4 regions of the Pseudomonas sp. TS_SC_3 genome follow, and region 3 is predicted to be linked to each of the others. Evidence: riboswitches for the same ligand, from Rfam matches in the RefSeq annotation. Region 3 holds a riboswitch; each other region holds the start of a gene.

Region 1 (7,229 bases), 1.9 Mb from region 3:
AACAAGGCGCTGCACGCCTCTGGGGTTTCAAATAGACCGTGCAGGTAGGTGCCGAGCACCTGGCCGTCCGCGCTCAGGCCACCATCGGCACGGCCATCGTCGAGTCGCACCGCCGCATTCAAACCTGGACCAGAGCTGACCCCAGCATGAATTTCATACCCGCTAACCGGAGCATTTTCCAGACATAGATGGCCACGCACATTACGCAGCTGCTTCTCCGGTTCCAGCACGGTGCTGAAATCCAGCAGCCCCAGCCCCGGACTTGAACCCGCCGCACCTTCCAGGCCATGCGGGTCTTCGATCTGGGTGCCGAGCATCTGCAGCCCGCCGCAGATACCCAGCAGCTTGCCGCCATAACGCAGGTGTTTGGCAATGGCCGCTGGCCAGCCGTGCTGACGGAGAAAAGCCAGATCGCTGCGCACGCTTTTCGAGCCAGGCAGGATAATCAGATCAGCTGGGGGAATCGCCTGACCCGGGCCGACAAAGGTCAGCTCGACCTGCGGGTGCAAGCGCAGCGGGTCGAAGTCTGTGTGGTTGCTGATGCGCGGCAACACCGGCACCACCACCTTGATCACCTCGGCCGCCTTGACGCTCTGGCGAATGTCGATGGCGTCTTCGGCTTCCAGATGGAAATCCATCAGGTAGGGCAATACGCCGAGCACCGGTTTGCCGGTGCGCTGCTCCAGCCAATCCAGCCCCGGCTGCAACAGGGCGATATCGCCGCGAAAGCGGTTAATTACAAAGCCCTGCACCCGCGCCTGCTCGCTTTCGGAGAGCAACGCCAAGGTGCCGACCAGATGGGCGAACACACCGCCTTTGTCGATATCAGCAATCAGAACCACCGGGCAGTCCACGGCTTCGGCAAAGCCCATATTGGCGATATCGCCAGCACGCAGATTGATCTCCGCTGGAGACCCGGCGCCCTCCACCATCACCACCGGGTAAGCCGCGCTCAGGCGTTGGTGCGACTGCAACACCGCCTGCATCGCCACCTTTTTGTAGTCGTGATAGGCCACGGCATTCATGCTGCAGACCGCGCGGCCATGAATGATCACCTGAGCACCGGTGTCGCTATTAGGCTTGAGCAGCACCGGGTTCATGTCGGTATGCGGCGCCAGCCCAGCGGCTTGGGCCTGCACCGCCTGGGCGCGGCCGATCTCGCCGCCATCGGCCGTGACGGCCGAATTGAGCGCCATATTCTGTGGTTTAAACGGCACCACGCTCACGCCCTGGCGCTTAAGCCAGCGGCATAACGCGGTTACCAAGGTGCTTTTGCCGGCATCCGAGGTGGTGCCCTGCACCATCAAAGTGGTCATTAGGATTCCTTGGCAAAGGCTGCGAGGGCCTGCTGTAAACGCTGCCAACCGACCTCATCTGCCGGCAGCCCAAAACGCAGGCTTAGCGGGCTGGCAAACAGCCGGGTAAGGATGCCCTGCGCGGCAAGAAACTCATGCAACTCGGTGGCATTGGGCGTGCAGCAGAACTGAAACAGCGCGCAGCCACCCGTGGGAGCAAACCCTTGCGCGCTGAGTAACGCGGCCAGCCGCTCACCATCAACTAACAAGCGCTCACGCTGCACACGCTGGCCCGCGTGATCCTGCAGCAACGCGGTGGCCACCACCCGGCTTGGCCCACTGATTGCCCAGGGCCCAAGCAGCTCAGCCAGTTGTTCCAGCACGGCCGGCTGGGCCAACACAAAGCCCAAGCGAATACCGGCCAAACCGAAGAACTTGCCGAACGAGCGCAATACGATCAGCCCTGGCCGCTCGCTAAAGGCCGCCAAACTGAATTCGGGGGTGCAATCGATAAAGGCTTCATCCACCACCAGCCAGCCGCCGCGTTCGGCCAGTCGTGCGTGCCAGTCCAACAAACGCTGGGGTTCGATACGCCGCCCGGTTGGATTATTGGGATTAACCAGTAGCAGCACATCCAAGCGCTCCAGCGCCCGCTCGATGCCGCCTTCGCTGAGCTCTAGCAAACGATGGCCTTCACGCTGCCAGGCAGCGGCGTGTTCGGCATAAGCAGGCGAAACGATGCCGACCGTGACGTTGCGCAGCAACCGCGGCAGCGCCTGAATCGCCGCCTGGGAGCCGGCCACCGGCAGCAGGTTGCTGACACCGTAGTAATCGCGGGCAGCGATTTCCAGGCCATCGTGCTGCTCGGGCAGGCGTGTCCAGGCACTCGCTGCAATCGCGGGCAGCGGCCAACCGTAAGGCGCGATGCCCGTTGAAAGATCGAGCCATTCCGCCAGGGCAATGCCATAACGCAAAGATGCCGCGCGCAGGCGACCGCCATGTTCAAGCATAAAAAAGCCCCCAGAGAAGCAACAACGCTAACCACAACAGCACACCGGCGTTAACCAAATTGAGTGCCCGTTCGATATCGCGCGCCTTGGGCTGTGGCCCCGCACCCAGCTCAGGTCGTACATGCAACTCACCGTGATACTCCGCCGCGCCGCCTAGGCTAACGCCCAGCGCCCCGGCTCCAGCGGCCATGACCGGCCCCGCGTTCGGGCTGTCCCACACAGGTGCTTGCGTGCGCCAGCAGCGCAGCGCCAAGGCGGTTTTGCCGAGCAGCGCATACGTCAGGGCAACCAATCGGGCGGGCAGGTAATTAAGCCCATCATCGATCTTCGCAGCGGCCCAGCCGAAGCGCTCAAAGCGCTCGTTGCGGTAGCCCCACATGGCATCCAGGGTATTACTCAGGCGATACAGCACCACACCCGGCGCACCGGCAATCACAAACCAGAACATGGCGGCAAATACCGCATCGCTGCCGTTTTCCAGCACCGATTCAGTGCCCGCGCGGGCTACCCCGGTGGCATCCAACTGCGCAGTATTGCGGCTGACCATATAACCGACGCGCTCACGGGCCAGGCGCAAATCTCCCAAACGCAGCGCCTGGGCCACTGGCATGGCGTGCTCACCCAGACTGCGCAACCCGAGCGCCGCATACAGCGCAACAATCTCCACCGCCCAGCCCAACCCGCTGATCTGCGACAGCAGCCAGGTCAGCAGTGTCAGCGGCAATACCGCCAGGAACCAGGCGCTAACGCCGTGGCTGCGCCAACCGCCCCCCGCTGGGTTGAACCGCTGCTCAATGCGCTCAGCCAACTGCCCAAACGCCACTAACGGGTGCCACCCCTTGGACTCACCAAAGGCTGCATCCAGAGCAACCCCCGCACAGGTGCTCAGAACCAGGCTCATGTGTTGCCCCAGTGGTTTTCAAACAACAGTTCACTCAGTGGCCGCGGCGTGGCCCAACCTTCTTGCACCAACATTGGTGCGTCATAAAACGCTTCAACAGGCCCCAGGCATAGCACTGCCAGCGGTTTGCTGCCAGCTGGCATGCCGAGTAAATCCGCCAGCGCTTGCGGTTCGAATAGCGAAACCCAGCCAAGCCCTAAACCCTCGGCGCGGGCCGCCAGCCAGAGGTTTTGGATGGCGCAGGCCAGGGATGCCTGGTCCATTTCAGGCAAAGTGCGCCGGCCAAAGACGTGGGCCTCGCGCCCCTCCATCAGGGCCACCACCAACAGCTCGGCACAGTCGCGGATGCCCTCGACTTTCAGCCGCATAAATTCATCACTGCGCTCGCCCAACGCCTCGGCAGTACGCACACGTTCCTCTTCGACCAGGCCGTGAATCGACTCACGTAGAGCCGGGCGAGTGATGCGGATAAACCGCCAGGGCTGCATCAAGCCGACGCTGGGAGCCTGGTGCGCCGCTTCCAATAAGCGCGCAAGCAGCTCAGGGGCCACTTCACCGCCGCTGAAATGACGCATATCACGGCGCTCGGCGATGGCGCGATACACCGCAGCGCGCTCCGCCGGGCTGAAGGCGTGCTCACTCATAGCGATGCTCCGGGGTGGAATAGCGCGGCGGCGGCAGCCGGATCGGACGGCAAATAAAAGTGGATATAAGAAGCCGTCAGCCGGCCCTGGCGATAGACCGCCTCACGGGTGCGCTTGTAATTCGGGCATTCGCCACGGGTCAGTGGTTGCAGCTCGCTGCTGAGCGCCGAGTAATGGAAGCTGTGACCGCGCAGCAGCCCTTCCGGCAGCTCGGCCTGCTGCAAGGCCATGGCGGTCATGCGTGGTTGCAGAGTCGCCTCGCCGCTTAACAAGCCAAGCATCTGCCCACTGACGCCCTGCTTGTCGGTCAGTTTGTCGAGCAGATAAAGCATGCCGCCGCACTCGGCGTGGATCGGTTTACCGGCTTCATAATGGGCATGAATCGATGCGGCCATCAGTTGGTTGGCTTCAAGGCGGGCCAGGTGCAACTCCGGATAACCGCCAGGCAGGTACAGGCTGTCGACATCCGGCAACTGCTCATCGTTGAGCGGTGAAAAGAACTGCAAATCAGCGCCCAGCTCGCGTAGCAGGTCGAGATTAGCCTGATAGAGAAAGGCAAACGCGCTGTCGCGCGCCACGCCGATCCGCACCCCTTTAAGCAACGCTGTCGGTCGCGCCTGTTCCGGTGCGGCAAAGCTGACGGGCGGCGGCAAATCGGTATCCGCGCTGGCGGCCAACGCATCGGCGGCGGCGTCCAGGCGGGCATCCAGGTCAACCAACTCGCCCGCCTGCACCAGGCCCAAATGCCGGCTGGGTAAGCCGACTTCGGCGCTGCGCGGCAAGGCGCCATACCACCGGATCGAGGCTGGCAGTGCATCGCGCAATATCTCGCCATGCCGCACGCTGCCGACCCGGTTACCGAGTACGCCGGAAAACGGCAAATCGGGCTGAAACGTTGCCAGACCATGGGCCATAGCGCCAAAGGTCTGCGCCATGGCTGAGCCGTCGATCACCGCCAGCACCGGCACGCCAAAGTGCCGGGCCAGGTCGGCCGCCGATGGCGTGCCGTCGAACAAGCCCATGACCCCTTCAATCAAAATTAGATCAGCCTCACCGGCGGCCTCCCACAGCAAGCGGCGGCTTTCCGCTGTGCCGACCATCCACAGGTCAAGCTGATACACCGGCGCGCCGCTCGCGCGGGCGAGAATCATCGGGTCGAGAAAGTCGGGGCCGCACTTGAACACCCGCACCCGCTTGCCTTGGCGCGAGTGCAAGCGCGCCAAGGCAGCGGTGACCGTGGTTTTGCCCTGGCCGGAAGCCGGTGCGGCGATCAGTAGCGCTGGGCATGACCGCGCAAAGGACTGATTCATTAAAACTCGATTCCTTTCTGCGCCTTCACCCCGGCCTTGAACGCGTGCTTGACCAGGCTCATCTCGGTGACGGTATCTGCCGCGTCGATCATCCCCGGGAGCGCACCTCGACCGGTTACCACCACATGCTGCAGCAGCGGCCGCGCTTCAATATCAGCAAGAACCGCGTCAAGTTCCAGGTAGCCGTATTTCAACGCAATGTTCAGCTCATCGAGCACCACCAGGCCGATGGCCGGGTCGTTGAGCAGCTGCGCCGCCACCGCCCAGGCTTCGCAGGCCTTGTCGATATCGCGTTGGCGGTCCTGGGTTTCCCAGGTAAAGCCCTCGCCCATCACGTGGTAGCTGACCTCATCGGGAAAACGGCGGAAGAAAGCTTCTTCACCGGTGCTGGCTGCGCCCTTGATAAATTGCACCACGCCGACCTTGAGACCGTGGCCCAGCGCGCGGGCAACCATGCCAAAAGCGCTGCTGCTTTTGCCCTTGCCATTGCCGCTGTGCACCAGTAACAGGCCATATTCGTCCTGGGCTTGGGCGATTTTCTCGTCGATAAGGGCTTTCTTGCGGGCCATGCGCGCCTTATGCCGGGCGTCACGTTCAATCGATTCAGTCATCGCACTGCTCCACCGCCACAGGGCGATTGGGCTGAAAAAAGCATGCGGAGGTAGAAAAAGCGCGGGCGCGCGCACGCAAAACCCACGCCAGCCATCGCCCTCCGCGATGCCGTGGACTGCAGCAGGCCGGTCTCCGGGCTTGTGAGCGAACCCTTAGGTCCTCAGAACCTGCCGACAGGGCTCTGAACCGCACCTTCCCATGCTTGAGCACAGTGGCATTTGCGGCGTTTAACTCACTTACCGTTGCGGGGGCAGCGTCGGAATGGCTGGCGTAAAACGCACAGCGCACCGACTTCCCAGTTTCACCCCGCGCACGCACAGCGTCGGGGGCACCTGCTACAAGCCGCGAAGGGTAGAGAGTTCGCGATTAAGCGTCAAACGAATGCGCTGCAGGCAGCCGCCCTTCCGCCCACAACGCGACGCATCAGTGCTTGGGCATAAAGCCCGCTGGCTTACTGGCCAGCCATTCGACAAAGGTACGCAAGCGTTCGTCGCTGAGCAGGCTGTCACGATTGTTATAGGTCAGCGCCAGTTCTTTTTCGCTGAACAACCGGTGGATCTGGTTGTGGCAGGCGCGGCAAACCCAGAGCGTGGCACTGATGCGTTCACTTTTACCGAAGCGTTTCTGCACAAAGACCTTGTTGTGCAGCGCTTTGGGAATCAGGTGATGACGCGTCAGAACCGCCGCGCGGGCGCAAAGCTCACAGGCATCGGGTTGTTCAGGCAGGCGAATCGGTTCGGGCATAAGGGTTCAGCGTTTACGGCACAGGCTCAGGCCATCGCCCAGTGGCAACAGGGACAAGTCAATGCGTGGATCATCACGCAACGCCAGGTTGAGCGCCTGGATCGCACGCGTGTCGGCGCTCTCGGGGCTTGTCTCGAGCACACGACCACTCCACAAGGTGTTATCGAACAGAATCAACCCGCCCTGGCGCACCAAGCGCAGGGCATGCTCAAGGTAGGCCGGGTAATTGGCCTTGTCGGCATCGATAAACAGCAGATCAAGGGTGCCTGCCAGGCCTTCTGCCTCCAGCGCCGCCAGGGTTTCCAGCGCCGGGGCCAAGCGCTGCTCGATACGCGCATTCAACCCCGCCTCGCGCCAGTAACGCTCGGCCGTGGCGTTGTATTCGCCGGGGATGTCACAGCAAATCAGCCGGCCATCTTCACCCATGGCCTGGGCCATGCAAATGGCGCTGTAGCCGGTAAAGGTGCCGACTTCGACAATTCGCTTAGCGCCCATCAGTTGTACTAGCAAGGCCATAAACTGCCCCTGCTCGGGGGCAATTTGCCAACGCGCCGTGCTCAGCTGCGCGGTTTCCTCACGCAGGCGTTTGAGCAGCGGGGTTTCACGCAGGGAGACATCCAGCAGGTACTGGTACAGGGCGCAATCAAGGTTGAGCGTTCGGTTGGTCATGCGGACTCCCTCTACAAACCACGGCTATCAGGGGTTGCTTGCCA
Region 2 (7,229 bases), 730 kb from region 3:
TTCACCCGGCTTATCACCAGTTGATGAGCGCGGCTATTGAGCATGGTTTGCCCTCCATGCCCTGGACCGATCCGCGTGCCGGCGCTCAGGTGGCGCGCGCTGCCTTGAGTTACCTGCACAGCCAGGCCGAAGCCGGCAGCGGTTGCCCGTTGACCATGACCTTCGCCAGCGTGCCCGCGCTCAAGCTGCAGGCCGATGTGGCCGAGAAGTGGCTGCCGAAAATTCTTTCCACCCAGTACGACCCGCGCAATCTGCCGATTGAGCAGAAAACCGGCGCGACCATCGGCATGGCCATGACCGAGAAGCAGGGCGGCACCGATGTGCGCGCCAACACCACCCGTGCCTACCCGGTGGGTTTGGGTGGTCCCGGTCAAGCTTATGAACTGATCGGTCACAAGTGGTTCTGCTCGGCGCCGATGTGCGATGCCTTCCTGACCCTGGCCTACACCACCAAAGGCCTGACCTGCTTTCTGCTGCCACGCCACCGCCCGGACGGCACGCGCAACGAGTTCTATATCCAGAGCCTGAAAAACAAGCTGGGCAACTGGTCGAACGCCTCCAGTGAAGTGGAGTTTCGCGGCGCGCTGGCCTGGATGGTCGGCGAGGAGGGCCGTGGCGTGCCGACCATTATCGAGATGGTCGCGCTGACCCGCTTCGACTGCATGATCGGCTCCAGCGCATTGATGCGTCAGGCCCTGACTCAGGCCGCGCACCACTGCGCCCATCGACAGGTGGGCGGCCGGGTACTCAGCGAACAGCCGCTGATGCAGAACGTACTGGCCGACCTGGCCCTGGAAAGCGAAGCGGCCCTAGCGCTGACCCTGCGCATGGGCAAGGCGCTGGACAACCCGCTTGACGAGCAGGAGGACAAGTTCGCCCGTCTGGTCACCGCCGTAGGCAAATATTGGATCTGCAAACGGGCGCCGGCGATGATCAATGAAGCCGCCGAATGCATGGGTGGCGCCGGGTATGTCGAGGAGACCATCCTGCCGCGTCTGTACCGCGAAGCACCGGTCAACTCGACCTGGGAAGGCTCAGGCAACGTGCAATGCCTGGACGTGCTGCGCGCGCTGTCCAAGGAGCCGGGCGTGCTCGATGCGTTGTTTAGCGAGTTGGGCGACGGTCATGGCGATGCGCGCCTCAAGGCGCATATCGCCAAGCTACAGGCGGATTTCTGCGACACCGCCGATATCCAGTACCGCGCCCGCCAGCTCACCGAAGACGTAGCCCTGGCGCTGCAAGCCAAGCTGCTGCTGGAGGCCGGTAACTCGGTGGTAAGCGACGCCTTTATCGTCAGCCGCCTGGGCGGGCAGGGCGGACGGGTCTACGGCACCTTGCCGCGCGGTATCGATGCCGACGCGCTGGTTGCACGCAGCACGCCGCATTTGATCTAGGGCGTTTGCGTTGCCGACACGGGCTGACGGGCCTGCGTTGCGCTTGAGCCTTGAGCCCGGCCTCTGCGCCGGGCTCTGTCATTTCTCGCTGCTGGCGGGTAAGGTGGCCGCCGATGGTTCCGCAGCGTGTTACGCGAGTGGATGAAAAGGGAACATGGTGGGTACTGCAACCGGTACCGAAGCCATGGCTGCCCCCGCAACTGTAAACGGTGAGCGACGCCCCGATGCCACTGGCCGTAAGGCTGGGAAGGCGGGCGACGCGTCAAACCGTGAGCCAGGAGACCTGCCATCGACGCCGGGCACTGATGCCCAATCCCTCAATCCAGATCATCGCGCGGTGGGCGCGGTACAGGAATCTTTATGCACATCGAACCAGAAGTCGTTACGGGCGCCAAACTCTTCCTCAGTTATGCAACCGCCGCAGGCGCCTTTGGCCTTACCGCCAAGCTTGCCCTTGATAGCATTCGCAGCAACGGCGGTGTCGCTGCCCTGGCGCTGCGCAGCCTGCTCACCACCGCACTGGTGTTCTGCTTCTTCGAGGTCTTTCCGCATCATGCGGTGGGGGTTTCCGAGGTGCACCTGATCCTCGGCTCAACCCTGCTGCTGCTGTTCGGCGCGGGTGCCACGGCGATCGGCCTGGCTGTGGGGTTGTTGTTGCAGGGGCTGCTCTTCGCTCAGTTTGACCTGCCGCAGTACGGCATGAACGTCACCACGCTGTTGGTGCCGCTGTGGGCTATCAGCCTGCTGGCCAAGCGCATCATTGCGCCGGGTACCGCCTATGTGGACCTCTCCTATAAGCAGGCGCTGGCGCTGTCGACGGCCTATCAGGGCGGTATTGTTGCCTGGGTGGCTTTCTGGGCGGTTTATGGCAACGGCTTCTCCAGCGACAACCTGGCGGCCGTGGGCAGTTTCGGCCTGGCCTACATGAGCGTGATTTTGCTTGAACCGCTGGTTGATCTGGGTGTGCTGGCTGCTGCCAAAGCGTTCTCGGCTTATAGCCGTGGCCCGTTGTTCAATGCGCGTCTGCACCAGCCGGCCTAACGAGTCGGCTGCAAGCTGCAGTCGCCCGCTGCGGTTTCTGCAGCGTCCGTCGGGCGCAGGTGGCTAATCCCCTGCGCCCCTTACCTGCTACTGCTGCCAGCCAGCACCTCCCGGCGCGACAGCGCTGTTGTCGCCCTCGCTTTTTAGGCGCTCTCGCCGTTCGGGCATGACGCTGCAAGCGTTGCCTGATCATCCTTCGGCATTGCTCAAATGTCCTGTTTAGACCACGCCGCGCTATCGCCAATGCGGCGGCTCAGGGCAAGATAGGGCCGATTGCGATCAGCCTGGAAGGTGCCTTGTGAATACGTATTCTGATGACTTTGTTGTCGCTAATAGCGCTGAAGAGGCGGTGGATCGTCTGGCCGCATTGCATCTGCACGCAACCAGCGGCTTGAGTGCTGCGCTCAAGCGTTACTTGAAAGAGCGGGTCAAACCCGATGCTGCCGAGCAGAGTCAGTTCCGTTACCCCGAATTACGCCTGACCTACCTGTGTCAGGGCGAAGTGCCAACCACCGTTCGCGCCTACGCCAAAGTGCAAGTGCCAGGCACCTACAGCGTGACCGTCACTCATCCGGCGGCGTTTCGTAAGTACCTGCTGGAGCAGCTGCGCCCACTGATGAACGATTTCACCGTGCGCGTTGAGGTGGGCGTCAGTCAGCAAAATATTCCCTATCCCTACGTGGTCGAGCAGGGCGATGAATTAGCCGGTTCCGGGGTGACGGCAGCGGAACTGGCGCGGGTATTCCCCAGCACCGATCTATCCGCCGCCACTGACGGCATTGCCGACGGTCTGTGCGACTGGGAACACACCGACCCGCTGCCGCTGGCGCTGTTTGACGCCGCGCGGGTGGACTTCTCTTTGCGCCGTCTGGTGCATTACACCGGCAGCGACTGGCGGCATGTGCAGCCCTGGATTCTGCTGACCAACTACCACCGCTACGTTGACCAGTTCATCCGTCACGGCCTGGACATGCTGGTGGGGGAGTCGCGGTTTACCCGCATGGTGCTGCCGGGCAACGTGGTGATTGAGCGCGGCATGGCCGAAGGCGAGATGCAGGCGATCATCGAGAACGTCATCTGGCACCGTTACCAAATGCCGGCCTACCACCTGCAGGCGGATGACGGCCACGGCATTACCTTGGTCAATATCGGCGTCGGCCCGTCCAACGCGAAGAACATCACCGACCACCTGGCCGTGCTGCGCCCGCATTGCTGGCTGATGATCGGCCACTGCGGGGGGCTGCGTCAGTCGCAGACCATTGGCGACTATGTGCTGGCCCACGCCTACATGCGCCGCGACGGTATTCTTGATCGCGTGTTGCCGCCGCATATTCCGCTGCCGGCCCTGGCCGAAGTGCAGCAAGCCTTGCAGGCCGCCGCGCGGCAGGTTACCGGTGAAGACGGTGACGAACTGAGAAAACGCCTGCGCACCGGCACCGTGTTGACCTATGACGACCGCAATTGGGAGCTGCGCTGGGCGCAGGAACGCCCGCTGATTAACCTGTCCCGCGCGGTGGCGGTGGACATGGAAAGCGGCACCATTGCCGCGCAAGGCTATCGCCTGCGGGTGCCCTACGGCACCTTGCTTTGTGTCTCGGATAAGCCGCTGCACAGCGAGATCAAACTCCCCGGCGCGGCGGGTGCATTTTATGAGCGGGCGGTGACCCAGCACCTGCAGATCGGCATCACCGCGCTCGACCTGATGCGCAACCAGCTCAACTCGCTGCATTCACGCAAGCTGCGCAGCTTTGACGAGCCGCCGTTCCGCTAGCGTGGTGTTTTGCATAAAAAAGCCCGAGGTTTATGCCTCGGGCTTTTTTAGTTCAGCTCCGCTTATTTACGCGCATCGAGCACCACGCGGTAGCGCGCTTTACCGCTGCGCAGGTGGTCGATGGCCTCGTTGACGTTGCTCATGGGGAAGTGCTCGACCTGCGGCACGATCTGATGGCGGGCGCAGAATTCGAGCATTTTCGCCATATTCGCCGGTGAGCCGACGGGCGAGCCGGAGAGGCTCTTCTGTTTCGGGATCAGGTTGAACACGTGCACGGGAATGGCGCTCGGCACAATGCCGACAAAATGCAGCCGGCCTTTGCCGCCGAGGGTGCCGATCATGGCTGTCCAGTCGAGGTCCGCGCTGGCGGTTACCAGAAGGAAATCCAGGCTGCCGGCGATCGCTTTCAGTGCCGCGCTGTCGGTGGAGGCCACCACCTTGTGTGCGCCCAAGCGTTTGGCTTCTTCCTGTTTGTTCAACGACGAGGTGAAGGCGGTGACGTCGCAGCCCCAGGCATTGAGAAAGCCCAGCGCCAGGTGGCCAAGGCCGCCGATGCCGACCACGCCGACTTTATCAGTGGGCTTTACGTTGAAATCCAGCAGCGGGCTGAACACCGTGGAGCCGGCGCAAAACAGCGGGCCGACCAATGCTGGGTCGAGGCCGTCCGGCAGCGGGATGGCCCAGGCCCAGTGGCTGCGCAGGCGGTCGGCAAAACCGCCGTTGCTGCCAACAATCGTCGGTTTAACGGTGCCGCACAGTTGGTGTGCGCCTTCCATGCACGAGCTGCAATGCATGCAGCTGCCCTTGTACCAGCCGATGCCCACCCGCTGGCCGAGCTTGAGGCCGCGCGCATGCTCACCCAGGCGCACCACGGTGCCGACCACTTCGTGGCCAGGAATAAACGGGTAGCGGGTCATGCCCCATTCGTTGTCGATCATCGACTGGTCGGAGTGGCAGATGCCGCAGTACTCCACGGCCACTTCAACCTCTTCAGCGCCCAGTGGGCCGGGATCATAGCTATATGCCTCAAGGGCCGCGCCGGGGGCTTTAGCGGCCCAGCCTGTGAACGTATCAACAACGGATGCGGACGAACTCATGATGAGGGCCTCTAGGAAGAAAACAGAACCAAGCCAGCATAGCTGGGTCTGCTTGAGCCATGTGCATGGATAAGTCAGGCTGATAGTTGCACGGTGGCCTCGGTTACACTGCTCGCTTCCCGCTCGCATTGTTGGATTGTTCATGCCCCGCCCGTCACGCCCTGCTGCCCCACGCCGCGTCTCCGATAAGCCTGCTGTGCGCCGAGTGGCCAAGGCGCCGCCGGCTGAGCCGCGTTTGCTGCTGCTGAATAAACCCTTCGACGTGTTGACCCAGTTCAATGACGAACAAGGCCGTGCGACTCTCAAAGACTTTATCGACGTGCCGGGTGTTTATCCGGCCGGGCGCCTGGATCGCGACAGCGAAGGTTTGCTGCTGCTGACCAATGACGGCGGCCTGCAGGCACGCATCGCCGACCCCAAGCACAAGCTGGCGAAAACCTATTGGGTGCAGGTGGAAGGCGAGCCGACTGAGGCGCAGGTGCAGCAGTTGCGTGATGGCGTGCAACTAAATGACGGCCCAACCCTGCCGGCCGAAGCGCGGCTGCTGGATGAGCCGCAGCTGTGGGAGCGCCACCCGCCGGTGCGCTTTCGTAAAAGCATTCCCACCGCCTGGCTGGAACTGGTGATTCGCGAGGGGCGTAATCGTCAGGTGCGGCGCATGACCGCTGCCGTTGGCTTGCCGACCTTGCGCTTGGTGCGCGTGGCCATTGGCCCGTTCAGCCTGGAGGGCTTGCAGCCGGGGCAATGGCGTGAGGTGCCGGCCCGGCTGGATTGATCAGTAGCCGGCCTTGATCACAGCGATGCCTTTGTCCAGCACCTCATTCCATGCGTTGCGGGTTTCGCTGCAGTATTGCGGGTCATGTTCGCCAATGGTCACCAGCAGCGCTTGCTGCCAGAGGTCATAAAGCCCTGGGCGAATGTCCATTGCTGCGCGTGAGTGGCTGCAGCCGAGTGCGCGCAGCTTGGTGTCGGGCAGGCCGCGTGCGTGCATCACCAAGTTGAGAATGCCCTGACGCAAGAGCAACTTCTGCCCGCTCATTTCGGTGTTGACGAACTTCTCACGCACCTCTGACGAGCTGGCGAGGAAGTGTCGGTAAAAGCTGTCGAAAAAGTCCGGGCTGGCGCAGCAGCGCCCGTAGCTTTGCATCACGCGGTCGGTGGCCTTCATGCGTTCTCCAGAAAAAGGCTGTCCGGGCCGCATGGTGATGCGGCCGCGAGTCAAGGAAGTAGGGGGGCGGTTAGACGCCTTCCAGGCCTGCAATGACAAAAGATTTGATGATAAAGCCCAGTACGCCCAGGCCCAGGGCAAGGAACAGGATCATGGTGCCGAAGCGGCCCGCCTTGGACTTTTTCGCCAAGTCCCAGACGATAAACGCCATAAACAGCACCAGGCCGCCAACCAAGACGGTCATCATCAGTTCTTCAAACAGCTCAGTTTCCATCGCAACCTCGTGTGGCAAAAGCGGGCTGTGCCGCCGGCTGGGGCGGGAGGTGGGCGATGCGTTTTTATAGGTTGAGCGCAAGGCTCTTATGGGCGGGTCGCACAAGGCACAGCAATATGCCGGCGATTATACGCCGTTGCTGCTGTGCGCCGCGATGTGCGTTTCGCCGTAAAGCGTGATCAGCCACGCAGGTGCTGCAGCGGCAGCTGCGTGCTGGAAAGAATTTGCTGCAGCACGAAGCTGGAGCGCACGCTGGAAACCCCCTCGATCCGGGTGAGGGTGCCGAGTAGCAGCTTCTGGTAGTGATCCATGTCGGGTACCACCACTTTCAGCTGATAGTCGGCGTCCATCCCAGTGACCAGGCAGCATTCGAGCACTTCCGGGCATTTACGAATTTCGGCCTGGAAATGTTCGAAGCGCTCCGGCGTGTGCCGATCCATGCCGATCAGCACGTAGGCCGAGAGCGTCAGGCCCAATTGTTTGC
Region 3 (7,229 bases):
GGGAATGCGTAGCAGCGCTAGCAGGGTGTCGCGACGCAGCGTGCCGGCCGGCGATTCGCCGAATACGTGCAGGCCGTCGCGGATCTGCGATTCCTTCAAATCGCACAAATAGGCATCCAGCTGCGGCAGCCAGCTATTGGGATCAGCATTGAGCTGCAGGCCCAGTTCGCGATCGAGGCTGGCCTCGCGCACCTTGAGCAGAATCTCGCCGCGCAGCTCGGCGGCGCGGCGCAGGTCGAGCTGGCTGGCCTCGTAGTATTCGTCGGCCAGGCGCTCCAGATCGCGCAGCGGACCGTAGCTTTCCGCGCGGGTCAGCGGCGGCATCAGGTGGTCGATGATCACCGCTTGGGTGCGCCGCTTGGCCTGGGCGCCCTCGCCCGGGTCGTTGACGATAAACGGGTAGATATTCGGCAGCGGACCAAGAATCGCGCTCGGCCAGCACTGCTCGGACAGGCCCACGCTCTTGCCCGGCAGCCATTCCAAGTTGCCGTGTTTTCCTACGTGTATGACGGCGTTCGCCGCAAATGCCGTACGAATCCAGCAATAAAACGCCAGGTAGCCATGCGGCGGCACCAGATCGGGATCGTGATACACCGCCGCCGCATCCAGCTGATAACCGCGCGCCGGCTGGATGCCGACAAAGGTCAGGCCGAAGCGCAGGCCTGCGATCATCAGCCGCCCGCCGCGGAACATCGGATCACTTTGCGGTTCGCCCCAGCGTTCACGCACCGCCTGCTGGTTGGCCGCCGGCAGGCTGTGGAAGAACGCCAGGTACTCATCCAGCGCCAGGCTCTGCGCGCAAGGCCGCGCGTCGAGCATGTCCAGATCATTGGTCACACCGCCAAGCAGCTGGTGGATCAGCGCGGTGCCGCTGTTGGGCAAGCCTTCCACCGGATAGCCCTGCTGTTGCAGCGCCTTGAGGATATTCAGCGCCGCTGCCGGGGTGTCCAGGCCGACACCATTGCCGATACGGCCGTCGCGGGTCGGGTAGTTGGCCAGCACCAGGGCGATGCGTTTGTCGGCGTTACCTTTGTGCGCCAGGGCAATCCAGTTGCGCGCCAGCTCGGCGACGAAATCCATCCCCGGCAGATGGGGCTGGTAACAGACCACATCGCTCTGGCTGCGCTCGCTGCGCCAGGCCAAGCCCTTAAAGCTGATCGGCTGGGTGATCAGGCGGCCGTCCAGCTCGGGCAGCACGATGTGCATGGCCAGGTCACGGCCGCCGAGGCCCTGGGCATTGGCCTGCCATTGTTCGTGGTTGTCCAGCGAGCAAATGGCTTGCAGCACCGGGATATCACGGCGAAAGGGCCGTGCGCTCGGCGCTTCCGGGTTAGATAAAGCGAATGCGGTGGTGTTGATGATCAGCGCAGTGTCAGTCTCGTCCAGCCAGGTTTCGACTTGGGCCAGGCAAGCCGCCTCCTTAAGACTGGCCACGGCAATCGGCAGCGGGTTAAGGCCTTGGGCCTGCAGGCGCTGGCAGAACACATCGATAAAGCCGGTGTTCGCCGCCTGCACCTGGGTGCGATAAAACAGCAGCGCCACCACCGGTGCAGCCGCTTGCCAATTAGCCTGCCAGTCCGCCAAAGCCGGAGTGGCCTGCTGCGGGTGATACAAGCCCACGCGCGGCAACGGCTGCGGTTCGCCCCAGGCGTAGTCGCGCTGCAGCCAATGGCTAGCGATGCAATTGAACAGCTGCCGCGCATTCTGCGCGCCGCCCTGGCGCAAGTATTGCCAGAGTCGCTCGCACTCGGCGGCCGGCACGTTGCTCAGGCCCATCAGCTCCGGATCGGGGTTGTCGCAGCCGGGCATCATCGCCACCCGCACGCCACGCTCGGCCAGCTCGATCAACCGCTCAATGCCATAGCGCCAGTAGCTGACGCCACCGTGCACGGCAATCAAGATGACCTTGGCGTGCTGCAGCACCTGCTCGACATACAGATCCACCGAGGCGTGATTGCTCAGTTGCGCCGGGCTGGCCAGGCGCAGGCTGGGATAATCCGCTGGCAACTGCCGCGCCACCTCGGCCAGCAGCGATAACTGCGAATCGCCGGTGCACAGAATCACCAACTCAGCCGGGGTCTGGCCAAGGTCGGCGATGCTGTCGGCCGGGACTTGGCTGCCAGGTTGGGTGCGTAGCAGGTGCATGCGGGCTTAGCCAGCCAGCGCCGCGTTGAGCTCGGCTTCAATGGTGGCTTGATCCAGCGTCTGGCCGATCACTACCAAGCGGGTGATGCGCGACTCATCGGCCTGCCAGGCACGGTCGAAGTGTTTGTCGAAGCGCTGGCCGACGCCTTGCAGCAGCAGACGCATCGGTTTGCCGGGAATCGCTGCGAAGCCCTTGATACGCAGAATGCCGTGGGTGCCGACTGCGCTTTTCAGCGCTTGCAGCAAACGCGCCTCCTCGGCTTCAGGCAGTTCCACGTGGAACGAATCGAATTCGTCGTGATCGTGCTCTTCATGGCCTTCTAGGTCATGGTGAGTTTTGCGTGCATCGATATGCAACTCGGTTTCGCAGTTCAGGCCCAGCAGCACATCCAACGGCAGTTCACCGCCGTGGGCTTCGATGATTTTCACTGCCGGCGGCAGCTCTTCCGCGACTTCCGCGCGCACGGCAGCCAGAGCGGCAGCATCGAGCAGGTCAGCCTTGTTGAGAATCACCAGGTCAGCGCTGGCCAGTTGGTCGGCGAACAGTTCGTGCAGCGGCGATTCGTGGTCGAGATTGGGGTCAAGCTGGCGCTGCGCGTCAACTTGATCCGGGAAGGCGGCGAAGGTGCCGGCGGCCACAGCCGGGCTGTCGACCACGGTGATGACCGCATCGACGGTGCAGGCGTTGCGGATTTCCGGCCAGTTGAAGGCCTGTACCAGCGGCTTGGGCAGCGCCAGGCCGCTGGTTTCGATGAGGATATGATCCAGCTCGCCGCGCCGCGCCACCAGTTCGCGCATCACCGGGAAGAATTCTTCCTGCACGGTGCAGCACAGGCAGCCGTTGGCCAATTCGAAGATGCGCCCGTTGGCTTCTTCTTCGCTGCAACCGATGGAGCACTGTTTGAGGATTTCGCCGTCGATGCCCAGCTCGCCGAACTCGTTGACGATCACCGCAATGCGCCGTCCGTCGGCGTGACCGAGCATATGCCGCAGCAGGGTGGTTTTGCCGGCGCCGAGAAAGCCGGTAACGATGGTGACGGGAAGTTTGGCGAGGGTTTGCATGGCGAATCCTGCTGGCGTCGAAAGAAAGACGAGCAGGAGGCGGCACAGACATGACAGCCACGCAGGCGTCAGCCAACACCACCGGATCACCCCGCCCGGTTGTCGAAAGCGTGAAGAGGCAGGTCTCCTGGCTCACGGTCTGCGCCTTGCGCGACCCTTCACCTTCCCGCCGATGGCAGTGGTGTATCGAAGGGCTTTGGACCGTTCACAGTTGCGGGGGCAGCCAGGGCATCACCCTGTTCCCTCTTAGCTGCACCCCGCTGGGTGCAGAACCTCGAACGCGACAAGGCTACGCAGGCCATGGCGGCCGGTCAATCGCGGTTGACCGTTGCCGGTCGCCATGATGAGCTACGCCGCCGCACAACCCGAGCGCCCTTGATGATGTCTAGCCCTGCCGATACTCGCCCCGCTGCTGCCATTCAGGTAGTAGCCGGGCTGGGCTGCCGTAGCGACTGCAGCGTTGAAGATTTATCCACATTGCTGGTTCACAGCCTGCAGGTGCAGGGCCTGACTGTGGATAACCTGGCGGGGCTGGCCAGCATCGAGCATAAACGTGACGAGCCGGGCCTACAGGCACTTGCCGAGCGCCTTGGTTTGCAGCTGAGCTGCTTTAGCGCAGCCGAACTGCTGCACTATCAGCACCTTGTTCAAGCCTCGCCCCATACACTGGCCGCCACCGGCAGCCCGGCCGTCGCCGAACCCTGCGCCCTGGCCCTGGCCGCGCGTATAGGCAGCACGCCTGCCAATCTGCTCGGTGAGAAAACCCGCAACGCCAGCGCCACTTGCGCCCTGGCGTCGATTGCACCCAAGGATGTGTCATGACCGTTTACTTTATCGGCGCCGGCCCCGGCGACCCCGAGCTGATCACCGTCAAGGGCCAGCGGTTGCTGCGCAGTTGCCCGGTGATTCTCTATGCCGGCTCGCTGGTGCCGGCAGCAGTGCTCGAAGGCCATAGCGCCGAGCAGGTGATCAACACCGCCGAACTGCACCTAGATGAAATCATCAAGCTGATCCGCCAGGCCCACGACAAAGGCCAGGATGTGGCCCGCGTGCATTCCGGCGACCCGTCGCTGTATGGCGCGATTGGCGAGCAGATCCGTCACCTGCGCCGGCTGGGCATTGCCTTTCAGATCATCCCCGGCGTCACCGCCACCGCCGCCTGCGCCGCCCTGCTGGAAAGCGAGCTGACCCTGCCCGAGGTGTCGCAAACGCTGATCCTCACCCGCTACGCAAGCAAATCGAACATGCCCGCGGGCGAGGCGCTGGGCGACTTGGCGCGCCACGGCGCGACCATGGCTATCCACCTGGGCGTGGTGCACATGAGCAAGATAGTCGCCGAATTACTCCCGCATTACGGCGCGGATTGCCCGATTGCCGTGGTCCATCGCGCCAGTTGGCCAGATCAGGATTGGGTCAGCGGCACCCTCGCCACCATTGAGGAGCAGGTGCGCGCCAAGGGCTTTCGCCGCACCGCGCTGATCCTCGTCGGCCGCGTGCTGCACGCCGAACAGTTCGCCGACTCGGCGCTGTACAACGCCGAGCATCAGCACCTGTTCAGGCCGGCAGAAGACTGAGCCGTGGGCAGTCGGCCAAGCTTATCGGCGCAATACGCGCCGTGTGAGCCGCAGCAGATCATCCAGCGCCGGCACACAGGCCAGTAACACCAGCAGCAAGGCCAGCGGCACGGTGGCGATGTAACCGAGGTGGTTGAACCCCAGTGCGCCAACCACCCCGCCAAGGAAGAAGTACAGCGCCAACAGGCTGAGTATCCACAACCGCTGACGGTCGGCCATCACCCGAGCACAATCAGGACCGCGCGTGCGGTTCCAATAGAACAGCTTGCCCAGCTCGATGCCGATGTCGGTGATGATTCCGGTAATATGGGTGGTACGGATTTCCGCCCTGGAAAGCTTGGTAATCAGCGCGTTCTGCAGGCCCATGATGAAGCACAGCAGCATCACCGTCAGCGGTACGAACAAGCCAGTAATCTGTGCCAGCGACGCGCCGAGAAAAACCAAAACACAGCAACAGCGCGGCTTCGAGCAACAATGGCAAGGCGTACTCGCTGTGCAGCTGGCGGCGCCGCGCGTAATTGATCATCACCGTCGAGCAGGCTGCCCCCAACAGAAACGACAGCACCCCGCCGAGGCCGCTCCACACCAGGCCATAAGCGCCCAGAACGATATTGTCGGCCATGGCCGAAACAATGCCGGTCATGTGCGAGGTGTATTGCTGCACGGCAAGAAAGCCACCGGCATTGATCGCTCCTGCAACGAAAGCCAGGGCAAAACCCAGATGCCGATTGGCTGCGACACTGCGCGTCCGTCCGGTCAGGCTTCTCGCATAGCGAATAGGCATAAGTGCCTCGGGTGAACGGCAGGGCTTAGAGATGAATCTCCGCGCCCTTTATGCCGAGTAGGCGCAGCTCTTCAATCAGACTATTGAGATCGGCGAAGGACTCCACCTGCTCCTGGTCATCGACCAGAAAGAAGCTGGTGCCCGCGCCTTTCTTCAACAGCACGATCCATTCCCGGGTATTGGCCGGGTTGACGATGATATGGGTATCAAAGACCACACCCTGGGCTTGCTTGTTTTTTATGTCTTCACGCTGCATCAACTCGCCCCTGCTTACTCAACCGTTACGCTCTTAGCCAGGTTGCGTGGCTGGTCGACGTCGGTGCCTTTGAGCACTGCTACGTAATAAGACAGCAACTGTAGCGGAATGGTGTATAGGATTGGCGCCAGGGCGTCGTGGATATGCGGCATGTTCACCACGTGGGTACCCTCGCCATTGCTCATGCCGGCTTGCTCATCGGCAAACACCACCAGCTCACCGCCACGGGCGCGCACTTCCTGCAGGTTGGATTTGAGCTTTTCCAGCAGCTCGTTGTTCGGCGCCACGGTGACCACCGGCATATCGCTGTCGACCAGGGCCAGCGGGCCGTGCTTGAGCTCACCAGCCGGGTAGGCTTCGGCGTGGATATAGGAAATTTCCTTAAGCTTGAGCGCACCTTCCATTGCCACCGGGTACTGCGCGCCACGGCCGAGGAACAGGCTGTGGTGCTTCTCGGCGAACAGTTCGGAGACCTTCTCCACCACACTGTCCATGGCCAGGGCTTCGCCCAGACGGGTCGGCAAGCGGCGTAGTTCATCGACTAGCTCGGCTTCCAGACCTTTATCCAGCGTGCCACGCACCTGGCCAAGGGACAGGGTCAGCAGCATCAGCGCGACCAGCTGGGTGGTGAAGGCCTTGGTTGAAGCCACGCCGATTTCCGGGCCGGCCTGGGTCAGCAGGGTGAGGTCGGATTCGCGCACCAGCGAGCTGATACCGACGTTGCAGATCGCCAGGCTGGCCAGGTAGCCGCCCTGGCCAGGCGCATGCTCTTTGGCATTGCGCAGCGCGGCCAGGGTGTCGGCGGTTTCGCCGGACTGGGAGATGCTGACAAACAGGGTATCCGGCTGCACCACCACCTTGCGGTAGCGGAACTCGCTGGCCACTTCGATCTGGCAAGGAATCCCAGCCAGGCCTTCCAGCCAGTAACGGGCGACCATACCGGCGTGGTAACTGGTGCCGCAGGCAACGATCTGCACGTTGCGCACCTTGGCGAACAGCTCAGCGGCTTGCGGACCGAAAGCCTGAACCAGCACGTGGTCAGAACCCAAACGGCCTTCCAGGGTGCGCTGCACGACCTTGGGCTGCTCATGAATTTCCTTGAGCATAAAGTGGCGATACTCGCCCTTGTCGGCGGCTTCCGCCCCTTCGTGGTATTGCACACTTTCGCGCTCCACTGGCTGGCCATCGACCGTCCAGATCTGCACGCTGTCACGCTTGATCTCGGCGATATCGCCTTCTTCCAGGTAAATAAAGCGGTCGGTGACCTGGCGCAGGGCCAACTGATCGGACGCCAGGAAGTTCTCGCCGAGCCCTAAGCCGATCACCAGTGGGCTGCCGCTGCGGGCGGCGAGCAGACGATCCGGTTGCTTGCTGCTGATCACCGCAAGGCCATAGGCGCCGTGCAGCT
Region 4 (7,229 bases), 620 kb from region 3:
GCTGCTGTTTATCGAACCCGCCGAGGTCGACGCCGCCGCCAGTCAGAACGAACACAGCCTGGACCTCGATCATATCCGCGCGGACCTGGCCGAAGCACTCGAACGTCACGCCGTGACCCGCGACGAGCGCCGCCCTCAGGCCGTGGCCAAACGGCGCAAAACTGGTCAGCGCACGGTGCGTGAGAACCTGGCGGACCTGCTCGATGACGGCAGTTTCAACGAATACGGCGCGCTCGCCCTCGCCGCGCAACGGCGTCGCCGCTCACTGGAAGAGCTAATCGAACAGAGCCCGGCCGATGGCCTGGTGGCCGGCACCGGCACAATTAACGCTGCGGCGTTCGGTAGCCAGGCCGCGCGCTGCATGGCCATCGCCTACGACTACACGGTATTCGCCGGCACCCAGGGCGTGATGAACCACAAAAAGACCGACCGCATGCTCGGCCTCGCCGCGCAGTGGCGCTTGCCGCTGGTGCTATTTGCCGAAGGTGGCGGCGGCCGACCGGGCGATACCGATTTTGTCGGTGTGGCCGGGCTGGATTGCCACACCTTTGTCGGTATGGCGCGGCTCTCCGGGCTGGTGCCAACCGTCGGGATCGTCTCCGGCCGCTGCTTTGCCGGCAACGCCGCGCTGCTCGGCTGCTGCGATGTGATTATCGCCACCAACAACGCGACCATCGGCATGGCCGGCCCGGCGATGATCGAAGGCGGTGGGCTGGGCAGCTTTACCCCCGAGCAGGTCGGCCCAGTCAATGTGCAAGGGCCTAATGGCGTAATCGATGTGTTGGTGAGCGATGAAGCCGAGGCCGTGCGCGTGGCCAAGCAGTACCTGAGCTACTTCCAGGGCGCGCTCAGCGAGTGGAACTGCGCGGATCAGCGCGAGCTGCGCCACTTAATCCCAGAAAACCGCCTGCGCGTGTATGACATCCGCCAGGTGATCGCCACCCTCGCCGACACGGATTCGATGCTGGAACTGCGCCGCCAGTTCGCGCCTGGCTTGATCACCACCTTTATCCGCATCGAAGGCAAACCGTTCGGCTTGCTCGCCAATAACCCCGCGCACCTCGGCGGGGCCATCGATGCGGTGGCCGGCGACAAGGCTGCGCGCTTTATGCAACTGTGCGACGCCTTTGATATTCCGCTGCTGTCGCTGTGCGACACCCCTGGCTTTATGGTCGGCCCGCAGGCGGAGCAACAGGCCACGGTGCGCCATGTCTCGCGCATGTTTGTCGCGGCCGCCAGCCTGACGGTGCCGTTCTTTACCGTGGTGCTGCGCAAGGGTTACGGCCTCGGCGCCCAGGCCATGGCCGCCGGTAGCTTCCACTCGCCGCTGTTTACCATCGCCTGGCCCAGCGCCGAGTTTGGCGCCATGGGCTTGGAAGGTGCGGTGCGCCTGGGTTTTGCCAAGGAGCTGGCCGCCGGGGAAGAGCCCGCCGCGCGCCAGCAGCTGTTCGACAAGCTGGTGGCCAAGGCTTACCAGAATGGCAAGGGCATCAATATGGCCAGCTTTCTCGAGATTGATGCCGTGATCGACCCGCTGGAAACCCGCGCCTGGCTGCTACGCGGGCTGAATGCCACACCCAGGCCGGCAGCGCGTGAAGGTAAAAAGCGCTCAATCGATACCTGGTAGCCCAGTGGTCGTCGCGCGGGTGCACGCGGGGCCACATTGAATGAGACTTTCCGGATTAGATCCGGGCTACAGGTGCGCTGAGCCGAAGCATGTTTGGGCAGTTTCCGGCGCTTCGGGTAAACTGCCGCATCTTTTGCTCCCATAACGATCTGCCCGATGCCGACGACCTTCCACGAGATTCCCCGTGAGCGCCCGCTGACGCCACTTCTAGACCGCGCCAATACGCCGGATGAACTGCGTCGCCTGGGCGAAACCGAGCTGGAAACCCTGGCCGACGAACTGCGCCAGTACCTGCTGTATACGGTCGGGCAGACCGGCGGGCACTTCGGCGCAGGCCTCGGCGTGATTGAGCTGACCGTCGCGCTGCACTACGTCTTCGACACCCCGGATGATCGCCTGGTGTGGGATGTCGGCCATCAGGCTTACCCCCATAAGATTCTCACCGGTCGCCGCGAGCAAATGGGCAGCCTGCGCCAAAAAGATGGTATCGCCGCCTTCCCCCGCCGCAGCGAGAGCGAGTACGACACCTTTGGCGTCGGCCACTCCAGCACCAGCATCAGTGCAGCACTGGGCATGGCCATTGCGGCGCGTATGCAGGGCAGCAAGCGCAAATCGGTGGCAGTGATCGGCGACGGCGCGCTGACAGCCGGCATGGCCTTTGAGGCGCTCAATCACGCCAGTGACGTCAAAGCCAATATGCTGGTGGTGCTCAACGACAACGACATGTCGATCTCAAAAAATGTCGGCGGTCTGTCCACCTACCTGGCGAAGATCCTCTCCAGCCGCACCTATGCCAACATGCGTGAAGGCAGTAAAAAAGTGCTGTCCAAGCTGCCCGGTGCCTGGGAAATTGCACGTAAAACTGAAGAACATGCCAAGGGCATGCTGGTCTCCGGCACTCTATTTGAGGAGCTCGGCTGGAACTACATCGGCCCAATCGACGGCCATGACCTGCCCAGCCTGCTTGCCACCCTGCGCAATATGCGTGACCTCGAGGGCCCGCAGTTCCTGCACGTCGTCACCAAAAAGGGTAAGGGCTTCGCCCCGGCCGAGGCCGACCCGATTGGCTATCACGCGATCACCAAGCTGGAGCCCATCAACGCGCCGCCCGTGGCCAAGCAGCCAAGCGGCCCGAAATACTCCAGCGTCTTCGGCCAATGGCTGTGCGACATGGCCGCGCAAGACCCGCGCCTGGTCGGTATTACCCCGGCGATGAAAGAAGGCTCGGACCTGGTGGCCTTTAGCGAACGTTACCCCGAGCGCTATTTCGATGTGGCCATCGCCGAGCAGCACGCCGTGACCCTGGCCGCCGGCATGGCCTGTGATGGGGTTAAGCCGGTGGTGGCGATTTATTCGACTTTCCTCCAGCGCGCCTATGACCAGCTGATCCACGATGTAGCCGTGCAGCACCTTGACGTGCTGTTCGCCATCGACCGCGCCGGCTTGGTTGGCGAAGACGGCCCGACCCACGCCGGCAGCTTTGATATTTCCTACCTGCGCTGCATCCCCGGCATGTTGGTAATGACGCCGAGTGACGAAAACGAACTGCGCCGTATGCTCACCACCGGCCACCTCTACAATGGCCCGGCCGCCGTGCGCTACCCGCGCGGCACAGGCCCCAATGCTGCCATCGAGCCTGGCCTGGAGCCGCTGGAAATTGGCCAAGGCATCCGCCGCCGCCAGGGCCAGACAGTTGCCCTGCTGGTGTTCGGCGTACAACTGAGCGAAGCGCTCAAGGTCGGCGAAGCGCTCAACGCCACCGTGGTCGACATGCGTTTCGTCAAACCGCTGGATGAAGCTCTGGTACGTGAACTGGCCGCCAGCCACGACTTGCTGGTCAGCATCGAAGAGAACAGCGTGATGGGCGGCGCCGGCAGTGCGGTCAGCGAGTTCCTCGCCCGCGAGAACATCCTCAAACCGCTGCTGCACCTGGGCCTGCCTGATTATTACGTTGAGCACGCCAAGCCCACGCAGATGCTCGCTGAATGCGGGCTGGACGCCGCCGGTATCGAAGCGGCCATACGCGCCCGGCTCGCCACTCGCCCTGCATGAGTACCGCTCATCCAGCGCTGAACATCGCTTGCTTGTAGTTCATCCCCCCGCGCATTAAGGTGCGCGGCGTTTTACTTCCGCCAAGGTGCGCCTCTTTATCCGTAAAGCGGCGTTAAACGGGAAGCCGGTGCGCTCATTAAGAGCCATCCCGGCGCTGCCCCCGCAACGGTAATCGACCGCAGAGTCAATCTGCATGCAACCTCTGAAAGCCACTGGCGTAAGCCGGGAAGGCGAGGCTGCACATGTCGAGAGCCCGGAGACCGGCCTTAGCGGATGTGACTGGTGCTGCGGAGGGCATCACCGTCAAGCTCAGGCTGCCCTTGCGTGCGCCCGTTCTTGCACCTGCCCTCCTCAAAAGTCTTCCGACCTTTTGAGGATTGTTTAAATGAAATTGTCCCGTCTTGCTCTGGCTTTGGCACTTACGCCGAGTTTTGCCTCGGCTGCCACTGATACCAGCAGCTATGAATTACCGCCGCTGGTGATCACCCGCGCCACTCCATTGCAAACCCCTGCCCCCGCTAGCGTGCGAGTAATTGATCGTGAAAAAATCGAGGCAAGCGCAGCCAGCTCGCTGGTCGACGTTTTGCGTGGTGAGGCTGGATTGCAAGTACGCGACGTGATCGGAGATGGCAGCCGAGCCACTTTCAGCCTGCGCGGTTTTGGTGAAAACGCGGTGAATAACACCCTAATCCTTGTCGACGGTCGGCGCCTAAATCAGCCCGCACTCGCTGGAGCAGACTTGAGCAGCGTACCGCTGAGCAATATCGAGCGAATTGAAATTATCCGTGGCGCGGGCAGCGTGCTGTATGGCGACCAGGCCGTGGGCGGAGTTATCAACATCATCACTCGCCAACCCAAAGCCAGCGAAGCCTATATTGAGACCAGCCGCGGCAGCCATGACCTAGAAGCCCTCCGCGGCCATCTATCGCAGGTATTAGGCGGTGGTTTCTCCACCTTTCTCAGTGGTGAGTCGCGCACCGCCGACAATTACCGCGACCATAACAACGCCAGCTACAGTAACGCTTTCGCCCGCTTGCGCTATGACCACGACAGCGGCCATGCCCTCTACGAATACCAGACGGTAGACGATGAGTTGCTCTACCCCGGCAGCATCAACAAAAGCCAGCGCCACGTCGACCGTAAGCAAAGCACCTCAAGCGACTGGTTTGACAGCAAGACCCAGCTGCACCGTATCGCACTGCAACAGCAGCTACACGATAACCTTAACGCCAACCTCGATTACAGCCATAGCGATCAGGATGGCGTTGGCTCATCCTGGGGCAGCCGCTACCGCCAGGCTACTCGGGTGGGAAGCATTAGCCCACGCTTCTCAGGGCACCTCGACAGCGTCCTCGGCCGCAGTGAGTGGCTGCTGGGCCATGACCATATCAATAACGACTATGAAAATAGCCTGACCAGCACCGAGTTCCGCCAAACCCAACGCGATTGGTACGGCCAGTGGGTACAGCCGCTGAGCAGCAGCCTCAGCCTCAGTGCAGGCTACCGTGAGAGCCAAGCCGAAGATCGCAAGCGCGGCTCGGGCAAGTCGCATACCGATAACCAGGGCAGCAGTAGCCTTGGCCTCAGCTGGCAGGCGGCCGAGCACACGCGCTTGTTTATCAAGCGTGAAGACGTTCTGCGCTGGGCCAACGTCGATGAAAACGGCTATGTACTCCCGGGCATCGATTACCTCAAGCCGCAGACCGGTTTGTCCTGGGAAGCCGGAGCCGAATGGCAAGACAGCAGGCAGCGCTATCAGGCCAGCCTGTATCGCCTCGATCTGGAAGACGAGCTGATGTACGACTCTCAGGCCAATGCAGGCCAGGGGGCCAACATCAACTTGGACAAGACCCGCCGCCAAGGCCTATTGCTGGAAGCCGAACGCCAGCTAAGCGAACGTCTGAGCATCGGCGGGCAGTACAGTTTCACCGACTCGGAATACCTGCAGGGCAACTTCAAGGGCAACGAAGTGCCTTGGGTCTCCCGCCATAGCGCCAGCGCTAACCTCAGCTACAAACTGCTGCCTGGTGTAACCAGCTATGTCGAGGCGGTCTATACCGGCGCCCGTTATCTGTCGAGTGATGATGGACATACCCTGCCCCGCGAGGGTGGCTATACCCTTATTAACGCGGCGTTGAGCTGGGACTATCAGCAGTTCAGCAGCAAACTGCGGGTCAATAATCTTACAGGCAAGCAGTACGATAGCCACGCTGGCTGGAGCATCTGGAGTGGTTCGTACCACTACCCGGCTCCAGAAGAACAGGTACAACTAAGCGTCGGCTATCGCTTCTAACCACGCAGCACCTACAAGAAGGCCGCCTATTGGGCGGCCTTCTTGCTTTCACGACTCACTCGGCCGCTGCCAACTGCTCACACAGTTTCTCCATCGCCCCCAACATCTGAAAACTGGGCCGCTCCAGGCCGTCATCGGGCACCTGCCACAACTGCCCACGCTCAACCGCCTTCATCCCCAGCCAAACGCGCCAGGCATCCAGTTGCGCCTGGCTGCCGGCCAAAATCACCTCGGGGTTGCGCTGCAGCACCGCCTCGACACTCACTTGCGGAGCCGGCAGGCTGAGGTCGGCAAAGACATTCTCGGCGCCACACACACGCAGGGCATCGCTAATAATCTGCTGGCCGCCGAGGGTATACAGCGGCACATCCCAGACCTGATAGAACAGGCGCAACGGGTGTTGCCGCTGGTAGCGCTGACTCAGGCGCTGCAGGCCCTGGTTGAACTGCTGTTGCAAACGCTTTCCCTGCTCTGCACGCCCCACACGCGTACCGATCTCGGCAAACTGCCCGGCCAGATCAGCCAGCTTGCGGGGCTCGACAAGCATTATCGGGATGCCAAGGCGCTGTAATTGTTGGCGCTGGCCGCTGCTGATGCTGTCCGGCCAGAGCAGTACCAGGTCGGGCTGCAGGCTGAGCAGGCTCTCCAGTTCCAGGCGGCCAAAATGACCGACCGAAGGCAGATGCTGCACGGCCGCCGGGCGCTCCCCAGCATCAAGCAGGCCCACCAACAGGTCGCCAGCCTCCAGTTCAAGCATGATTTCGGTGAGGGACGGCGCTAGAGTCACCACGCGCTCGGCAGCGGCTGCGGGCCAGACCAGCAGCGCCAGCAGGGCCACCGCGAGGGCGCGCATCAGCCGAGTTGGCGAGGGATGCGGTAGAGGTACAGCAACACGATGCTGGAAATCGCCAGCAGAATCAGCGGAATCGCTTCCAAGCCGGCAAATACCGCTACAGCAGCAATCCAAGCCGGCGCCGCCGCGCCGAGAAACGCCAGGCGACGCACGCGCGCCAGTTCTAGCCAGGCATCGTGCTCATCGGCGGTATCGAGGGTTTTTTCAGTGGCGACCAATGCGCGCTTGTAGCGGCTGAACAGTGGCAGGCTGACAAACATCGAGGCCAGGCCGGCGATAAACAGCGGCATTGTCAGCAAGCCTGTTTGGCGCTCGGCACCAAACAGCAGATTGAGCACAAACAGCGGCAACAGGGTCACGGCCAACTGCCGCCACCACTCCAGCATCAGCCGCCGGCGCACTTC

The links. A riboswitch is a leader RNA that binds a small molecule or an ion and turns the genes downstream of it on or off. The one in region 3 is predicted to bind cobalamin.
Region 1: linked by a shared signal. The riboswitch ahead of cobO (cob(I)yrinic acid a,c-diamide adenosyltransferase) and the one ahead of cobW (cobalamin biosynthesis protein CobW) in region 3 are both predicted to bind cobalamin.
Region 2: linked by a shared signal. The riboswitch ahead of AC0J6G_RS13270 (energy-coupling factor ABC transporter permease) and the one ahead of cobW (cobalamin biosynthesis protein CobW) in region 3 are both predicted to bind cobalamin.
Region 4: linked by a shared signal. The riboswitch ahead of AC0J6G_RS00495 (TonB-dependent receptor) and the one ahead of cobW (cobalamin biosynthesis protein CobW) in region 3 are both predicted to bind cobalamin.

What each region holds. Positions count from the first base shown of each region.
Region 1 covers NZ_CM149586.1:1,406,054-1,413,282, reverse strand. Annotated here, with positions in the region: gene AC0J6G_RS06905 (cobyric acid synthase) at 1-1,316, opposite strand, end outside; gene cobD (threonine-phosphate decarboxylase CobD) at 1,316-2,305, opposite strand; gene cbiB (adenosylcobinamide-phosphate synthase CbiB) at 2,298-3,206, opposite strand; gene bluB (5,6-dimethylbenzimidazole synthase) at 3,203-3,856, opposite strand; gene AC0J6G_RS06885 (cobyrinate a,c-diamide synthase) at 3,847-5,160, opposite strand; gene cobO (cob(I)yrinic acid a,c-diamide adenosyltransferase) at 5,160-5,771, opposite strand; cobalamin riboswitch at 5,879-6,123, opposite strand; gene AC0J6G_RS06875 (hypothetical protein) at 6,196-6,516, opposite strand; gene AC0J6G_RS06870 (O-methyltransferase) at 6,523-7,185, opposite strand; gene AC0J6G_RS06865 (C40 family peptidase) at 7,213-7,229, opposite strand, start outside.
Region 2 covers NZ_CM149586.1:2,759,385-2,766,613, reverse strand. Annotated here, with positions in the region: gene AC0J6G_RS13275 (acyl-CoA dehydrogenase family protein) at 1-1,394, shown strand, start outside; cobalamin riboswitch at 1,492-1,699, shown strand; gene AC0J6G_RS13270 (energy-coupling factor ABC transporter permease) at 1,755-2,435, shown strand; gene amn (AMP nucleosidase) at 2,734-4,206, shown strand; gene ahr (NADPH-dependent aldehyde reductase Ahr) at 4,269-5,303, opposite strand; gene AC0J6G_RS13255 (pseudouridine synthase) at 5,509-6,078, shown strand; gene AC0J6G_RS13250 (globin) at 6,079-6,471, opposite strand; gene AC0J6G_RS13245 (DUF2788 domain-containing protein) at 6,542-6,745, opposite strand; gene AC0J6G_RS13240 (Lrp/AsnC family transcriptional regulator) at 6,925-7,229, opposite strand, start outside.
Region 3 covers NZ_CM149586.1:3,493,070-3,500,298, forward strand. Annotated here, with positions in the region: gene cobN (cobaltochelatase subunit CobN) at 1-2,145, opposite strand, end outside; gene cobW (cobalamin biosynthesis protein CobW) at 2,152-3,207, opposite strand; cobalamin riboswitch at 3,309-3,497, opposite strand; gene AC0J6G_RS16425 (cobalamin biosynthesis protein) at 3,586-4,029, shown strand; gene cobM (precorrin-4 C(11)-methyltransferase) at 4,026-4,781, shown strand; partial or broken gene AC0J6G_RS16435 (YoaK family protein) at 4,818-5,565, opposite strand; gene AC0J6G_RS16440 (hypothetical protein) at 5,591-5,821, opposite strand; gene glmS (glutamine--fructose-6-phosphate transaminase (isomerizing)) at 5,836-7,229, opposite strand, start outside.
Region 4 covers NZ_CM149586.1:79,528-86,756, reverse strand. Annotated here, with positions in the region: gene AC0J6G_RS00505 (carboxyl transferase domain-containing protein) at 1-1,627, shown strand, start outside; gene dxs (1-deoxy-D-xylulose-5-phosphate synthase) at 1,784-3,679, shown strand; cobalamin riboswitch at 3,746-3,962, shown strand; gene AC0J6G_RS00495 (TonB-dependent receptor) at 4,065-5,972, shown strand; gene AC0J6G_RS00490 (cobalamin-binding protein) at 6,028-6,825, opposite strand; gene AC0J6G_RS00485 (MFS transporter) at 6,825-7,229, opposite strand, start outside.